One region of the Mesobacillus sp. MER 48 genome, then DNA from elsewhere that is predicted to be linked to it. Evidence: a T-box and tRNA genes for the amino acid it is inferred to sense, from the RefSeq annotation. Region 1 holds a T-box; the other holds one or more tRNA genes.
The links. The T-box of region 1 lies ahead of pheS (phenylalanine--tRNA ligase subunit alpha). A T-box ahead of a tRNA ligase gene usually reads a tRNA of that ligase, here a tRNA-Phe.
Positions count from the first base shown of each region.

Region 2: it encodes a tRNA-Phe, which carries the amino acid that the T-box ahead of pheS (phenylalanine--tRNA ligase subunit alpha) is inferred to sense. The anticodon was not compared.

Region 1 is NZ_JAMAUR010000001.1:1,131,038-1,134,417, reverse strand. Features, by position in the region: gene sspI (small acid-soluble spore protein SspI) at 199-411, opposite strand; gene M3593_RS05775 (TrmH family RNA methyltransferase) at 536-1,291, shown strand; T-box leader at 1,362-1,605, shown strand; gene pheS (phenylalanine--tRNA ligase subunit alpha) at 1,661-2,698, shown strand; gene pheT (phenylalanine--tRNA ligase subunit beta) at 2,718-3,380, shown strand, end outside.
Region 2 is NZ_JAMAUR010000008.1:132,094-135,473, forward strand. Features, by position in the region: gene queG (tRNA epoxyqueuosine(34) reductase QueG) at 1-381, opposite strand, end outside; gene M3593_RS20680 (B3/B4 domain-containing protein) at 489-1,157, shown strand; tRNA gene M3593_RS20685 (tRNA-Gly) at 1,293-1,366, opposite strand; tRNA gene M3593_RS20690 (tRNA-Leu) at 1,419-1,503, opposite strand; tRNA gene M3593_RS20695 (tRNA-Cys) at 1,545-1,619, opposite strand; tRNA gene M3593_RS20700 (tRNA-Gly) at 1,629-1,703, opposite strand; tRNA gene M3593_RS20705 (tRNA-Gln) at 1,707-1,781, opposite strand; tRNA gene M3593_RS20710 (tRNA-His) at 1,822-1,897, opposite strand; tRNA gene M3593_RS20715 (tRNA-Trp) at 1,909-1,982, opposite strand; tRNA gene M3593_RS20720 (tRNA-Tyr) at 1,991-2,075, opposite strand; tRNA gene M3593_RS20725 (tRNA-Phe) at 2,145-2,220, opposite strand; tRNA gene M3593_RS20730 (tRNA-Asp) at 2,227-2,302, opposite strand; tRNA gene M3593_RS20735 (tRNA-Met) at 2,343-2,416, opposite strand; tRNA gene M3593_RS20740 (tRNA-Val) at 2,443-2,518, opposite strand; tRNA gene M3593_RS20745 (tRNA-Glu) at 2,545-2,619, opposite strand; tRNA gene M3593_RS20750 (tRNA-Ser) at 2,637-2,728, opposite strand; tRNA gene M3593_RS20755 (tRNA-Asn) at 2,733-2,807, opposite strand; rRNA gene rrf (5S ribosomal RNA) at 2,875-2,990, opposite strand; partial or broken rRNA gene M3593_RS20765 (23S ribosomal RNA) at 3,256-3,380, opposite strand.

The DNA of each region.
Region 1 (3,380 bases):
ACCGGTATTTACTCCTGAGTTAGGAAAATCACTACGCAAATGACTATATTCTCTACGGAATTAATAATAATCTCTACAAAAACAGCCAGAATCTCTACGGAAATAACCTTATTCTCTGCTTTTTCCATAAAATAGAAAACGAGATGTTTACTTTATAAAAAAAGAACCCCTCAAACATTAAGGAGTCCTTCCAAAAAACTATTTCCCTTTTAAGCCTGATTCCAGAGCATCCAGCATTTCCTGCTTTTCTTGTTCAGAAGCATTCTGCCAGATGACTTCGAACAGCACTCCAAGTCCAGGAAGCATTTTTTCCTCGCCGTTCTGGATGGCATCGACGATTGTATCTTTAAGCTCGTCTTGCGTATTTCCTGCTACATTTGAAATAACAGCGTTTCTAAGGTTAAGGTTCATCTTTGCTCAAACTCCTTTCAAATTTCCATTGCTGGTTATAGCTTTAACAATTTTGGTTTTATTATGTATCCGTTTTGAGCTATAATAGTAAAATTGAACAAGCCATAATAAAGGAGAGCCAGAATTGAAGTACATTCAATCTGATAAAAATCCGCAAGTTAAACAGTGGAAGAAATTGCTTACGCGCAAGGAACGCGATAAGACCGGCATGTTCCTTGTTGAGGGCTTCCATTTAGTTGAAGAAGCACTATCGAAAAAAGAAGATGTTGAAGAGATTATTTTAAGCGAAAAAACGGAGTTGCCTTCCAGCCTGGATTACGGTTCCATTCCTGTTACGGTGGTAACGGATGAAATCAGCAGGCAGCTTGCTGACACTGAGACAACTCAGGGCATATTTGCTATATGCCGACAGCCAAAGAACCCGCAAACAAATGGAAAAACCTATTTACTTATTGATTCTGTCCAGGATCCGGGCAACCTTGGGACGATGATCCGCACGGCTGATGCTGCAGGGATTGATGCAGTCATTGTTGGGAAGGGCAGTGTCGATATGTATAATCCGAAGGTATTGCGCTCTGCGCAGGGAAGTCACTTCCATTTGCCGGTTATAAGTGGAGACCTTTCAGAATGGATTTCTGAACTTCAGTCTGAAAACATCCCAGTCTTTGGAACGGCTCTAGAAAATGGAGTTGTTTTTACAGAGGCTGAAAATAATGATGCCTTCGCCCTGCTCGTTGGAAATGAAGGAAGCGGCGTTAATAAAGAGTTGCTGGATAAAACAACGCAAAATCTTTATATCCCAATCTACGGCCAGAGCGAATCGCTGAATGTCGCAGTCGCAGCAGGTATCCTGCTATATTATTTGAAAACAGCAAAATAGGCTCGTTTTTTCATAAAACCATTTGATACTGCGGAAAGAATATACTATAATTAACAGTAAAATTAATATTTCAAAAACGATGACGGAGAAAAGTAGCTTGAAGATGGCCATTCAGGGAGAAAATGCCGGTGACTGGAAGCATTTTTATGGAACAGACAAGCGAAGTTCACCTCCAGAGTTGGCATCGGGACCGCTTTTTAGCGTAAAGATGCATCGGCACAAGCCGTTATCTCAATGAAGCGAACACGTAATACATAACTGTATTGCCTGTTAAAAAGGGTGGTACCGCGATAACCATGAACCTCGTCCCTTTATCCGGGATGAGGTCTTTTTGTGTTCAAAAAAGAGAAAATGAAGGAGGATTTACCAATGCAGGATCGGTTAAAAGAACTGCAGGCTGAGGCGCTTGAAAAAGTGGCCGCAGCTGCTGACCTAAAGGAATTGAATGATATTCGCGTTTCCTATCTTGGAAAAAAAGGTCCAATCACAGAAGTCTTGAAAGGGATGGGCAAGTTATCGGCTGAGGAAAGACCGAAGATGGGTGCCCTGGCCAACGAAGTCCGCGATGCGATTTCCGGCCAGATCGAAGTAAAGCAAAAGGATCTTGAGGAAGCAGCCGTCCAAAAGCAATTGGCAGCTGAAGAAATCGATATTACTCTTCCAGGAAGACCTGTTAAGACGGGCAGCCATCATCCGCTGACAAGCATCATCGAGGAAATCGAAGATCTTTTCATCGGCATGGGCTATACAGTTGAAGAAGGACCTGAAGTCGAAAAAGACTACTATAACTTTGAAGCGCTGAACCTTCCGAAAGGACATCCGGCACGTGACATGCAGGATTCCTTCTACATCACCGAAGAAACATTGATGCGCACACATACATCTCCTGTCCAGGCAAGGACGATGGAAAAACACCAGGGCAAGGGTCCTGTAAAAATCATCTGCCCAGGGAAAGTGTATCGCCGCGATAACGACGATGCAACTCACTCCCACCAGTTCATGCAGATTGAAGGCCTTGTCGTCGATGAGAATGTCAGAATGAGCGATCTGAAAGGAACGCTTGAAGTTTTTGCGAAGAAAATGTTCGGCGAAGACCGAGAAATCCGTCTGCGTCCAAGTTTCTTCCCTTTCACTGAGCCATCTGTCGAAATGGATATCTCTTGTAAAATTTGCGGCGGCTCAGGCTGCAGCGTATGTAAAGGAACTGGCTGGATCGAAATCCTTGGAGCAGGGATGGTCCATCCTAATGTACTTGAAATGGCTGGATACGATTCAAAGAAATACACTGGATTCGCGTTTGGTATGGGGCCTGAGCGTATTGCGATGCTCAAGTATGGCGTCGATGATATCCGTCATTTCTACACGAACGATGTCCGCTTCTTGAAGCAATTTTCGGTTGAAGAATAAGGATTAGGAGGGTAAAACCATGTTGGTATCATATAAATGGCTGCAGGAATATATCGATTTGGAAGGCGTATCTGCTGAAGAGCTTGCCGAAAAAATCACCAAAAGCGGCATCGAAGTAGAAGGCGTAGAAAAATTGAATGAAGGCTTGAAGGGCGTCGTTGTCGGGCATGTTCTTGAATGCGAGAAGCATCCAAATGCTGAAAAACTGAACAAGACACTTGTTGACATCGGTACAGGTGAACCGGTACAAATCATCTGCGGCGCACCGAATGTCGGCAAAGGCCAAAAAGTGGCGGTTGCAACGGTTGGTGCTGTTCTGCCGGGCAACTTCAAAATTAAAAAAGCAAAACTTCGCGGAGAAGAATCCCACGGGATGATTTGCTCACTTCAGGAACTTGGCATTGAAGGCAAGCTTGCGCCGAAAGAGTATGCAGAAGGAATCTACAATTTCACTCCTGAGACAGAAATCGGCCAGGACGCTCTTGAAGTCTTAAACAGGGATGATGAAATCCTTGAGCTTGGTCTGACGCCAAACCGTGCTGATGCGATGAGTATGCTTGGTGTTGCATACGAAGTTGGAGCCATCCTTGGAGAAGAAGTTAAGCTGCCAAATCCACAGCCTGAAACTTCATCAGAACAAGCAAGTAACTATATCAATGTGACAGTGGATGCAAAAGAAGAT
Region 2 (3,380 bases), on a different contig from region 1:
GGCTTCAGGAACTTTCAAAGCAATAAATTCCTCGAGTTTTTTCAGCCTGTCCCTCAGGACCGCGTGGTAATCAGTCCCCCATGACGCCCGACAGAAGATTCCCCGCCTTTCCCCCTTCTTGCTGATCACTTTCGTTTTCATTTTTGAAGGATAGGCGAGAGCAATCGAAATGATTGATTTAGGACGATCAAAAATCAGGGCAGGCTCCGTTCTCTTTTCAATATCCTTTTCTTCAAATCCTGATTGATAGTGAAGTTGCTGCTGCATGTATAACCGGACCTTCATCTCTTCAAAGGTCGATGGTGCTGCAAAACCAATTTTATCGATGCCGATCGTTTTGCTGTAAGCTATGATCTCCTTCTTCAAACTTGCCATATCCATTGCGGATACCCCCTTCCTATTTTGATATCTATATATGAATCCCATAAATTTAAAAGCAAATCTCTTTTATGATAAACTATTTTAAAGCAGATTTGGAGGTGGAATCAATGGAAATTCAAGTTTCCAGGATGATATGCAATCTCAATCCCGGATTCACAATCGGAATGATCGAGTATAAGAACATACAAGTAGGCGAGTCTCCTCAAATGTTGAAAGGCAGACTGCAGCTCTTCCAGGAATCAATATACTTTGACCTTTTGGAAAAAAACGTTACGGAGCTTGAAGGAATCAAAGAGTGGCGAGGAATCTTCAAAGCAACGGGGAAGGATCCTAACCGATATAGACATTCGGCCGAAGCCCTTTACCGAAGGATCTCTAAGCAGAATTACCTTCAAACCATACATAGTGCGATAGATCTGAATAATTTCTTCTCGCTTGAATATCAAATTCCAATTGGTATTTACGACAGTGACAAACTGCAGGGGAATATCACAATTAAAGTTGGCGAAGAAAATGAAGAGTACGGAGGTCTGAATGGCAGAACTAATAATCTTGCTAACTTGATCATATCTGCAGACGATAAAGGACCGTTCGGAAGCCCTTTTGTCGATTCTGAAAGGACCGCAGTGACAGAAGAAACAAGAAATGCGTTGCAGATTGTCTATTTAAGGCCTTCTTCTCCGTCAACAGAAATGGAGAAGATGACCGAATCACTCATGAATATGTTCACCCAGATTCATGGAGGAACTGGTACATTTAAACTCGTGGGATGCTGATGCATCCTTTTTTCTATTTGGCCAACGCAAGCACTTAGCTTCAACCCCTCCAACTGATTCCACATCTATCAAAGAAAATAAAAAACGCGGTATCTCGTTTTCTAGAAACAAGATACCGCGTTAGTCACGTATGTATGGAGCGGGTGAAGGGAATCGAACCCTCATCATCAGCTTGGAAGGCTGAGGTTTTACCACTAAACTACACCCGCATACATATCTTATGAAAATAAAGAAAACAGGAAAACCTGTTTAAAATAAAGATGGTACCGGTGGTCGGGGTCGAACCGACACTCCAGAAGGAACACGATTTTGAGTCGTGCGCGTCTGCCAATTCCGCCACACCGGCATATGAAGATTTCAAATACTGCAATACCACTAAATAATTAGTGGAGGCGGCAACCGGATTTGAACCGGTGAATAAAGGTTTTGCAGACCTTTGCCTTACCACTTGGCTATGCCGCCATATTATATTGGAGCGGAAGACGGGATTCGAACCCGCGACCCCAACCTTGGCAAGGTTGTATTCTACCACTGAACTACTTCCGCAAATGGCTGGGCTAGCTGGATTCGAACCAACGCATGACGGAGTCAAAGTCCGTTGCCTTACCGCTTGGCTATAGCCCAATATATTATATTCAATACTGATTGAATATGTGATTTGAAATGGGGCGACTGATGGGAATCGAACCCACGAATGTCGGAACCACAATCCGATGCGTTAACCACTTCGCCACAATCGCCATTATAAAATTGGCAGGGGTAGTAGGAATCGAACCCACACCAAAGGTTTTGGAGACCTTCGTTCTACCTTTAAACTATACCCCTATGATAAATGGTGGAGGGGGACGGATTCGAACCGCCGAACCCTGAGGGAGCGGATTTACAGTCCGCCGCGTTTAGCCACTTCGCTACCCCTCCATTATAACATCATTTCCGATGTTAAAAAACCCATTTACTCAATTTCCTGATTAACCAGGAAATTTTAAATGGTGGCTCAGGACGGAATCGAACCGCCGACACAAGGATTTTCAGTCCTTTGCTCTACCGACTGAGCTACTGAGCCATATACTGGCGGTCCCGACCGGGATCGAACCGGCGATCTCCTGCGTGACAGGCAGGCATGTTAACCGCTACACCACGGGACCAAAGTATTTTCAAGTGATTAACTTGAAAAGCACTTCATGATTGCGGGGGCAGGATTTGAACCTGCGACCTTCGGGTTATGAGCCCGACGAGCTACCGGACTGCTCCACCCCGCGACGGTAATAATTCATCAAAAAACTTATGGTGGAGGATGACGGGATCGAACCGCCGACCCTCTGCTTGTAAGGCAGATGCTCTCCCAGCTGAGCTAATCCTCCATTGTTATGTTACTTATTAAAGAAAATGGTGACCCCTACGGGATTCGAACCCGTGTTACCGCCGTGAAAGGGCGGTGTCTTAACCGCTTGACCAAGGGGCCGTTTGTTTAAGTTTCTATGGCGGAGAGCAAGGGATTCGAACCCTTGAGACAGCGTTGACCGTCTACACGATTTCCAATCGTGCTCCTTCGACCTCTCGGACAGCTCTCCAAATTGGCTCCGCAGGTAGGATTCGAACCTACGACCGCTCGGTTAACAGCCGAGTGCTCTACCACTGAGCTACTGCGGAATAGTAATGATTTCTCCGACCTGGATACACGATCCGTATCTTTGAAAGAAGATGTCAAATGCATCTTGCCCGGCGGCGTCCTACTCTCACAGGGGGAAACCCCCAACTACCATCGGCGCTGAGAAGCTTAACTTCCGTGTTCGGTATGGGAACGGGTGTGACCTTCTCGCCATCGTCACCAGACAATTTTTCAAGACAATATCTATTATACTGTCTTTAGTGCATTTTGCAAGAGAAATTTTAAAGATATTTCACTTAGTAAAAATCTTTATTCCCTCAAAACTAGATAATGTGTAAGAAGAAAACAAGAGAAACGAATGATCATTGTCCAGCTCCGGCTCCTAGCCTCTCGAGTCGCTTCGGTCCATCCGCCGAAGTCAAAGAACGACTTCAACTGCTGGCCCTCCAGCGCTTGTCGAGGCTGTACAGTCGCCTACGCTTTTCGTATTTGGTTAAGTCCTCGAACGATTAGTATCAGTCAGCTCCACACGTCACCGCGCTTCCACCTCTGACCTATCAACCTGATCATCTTTCAGGGTTCTTACTAGCTTGCGCTATGGGAAATCTCATCTT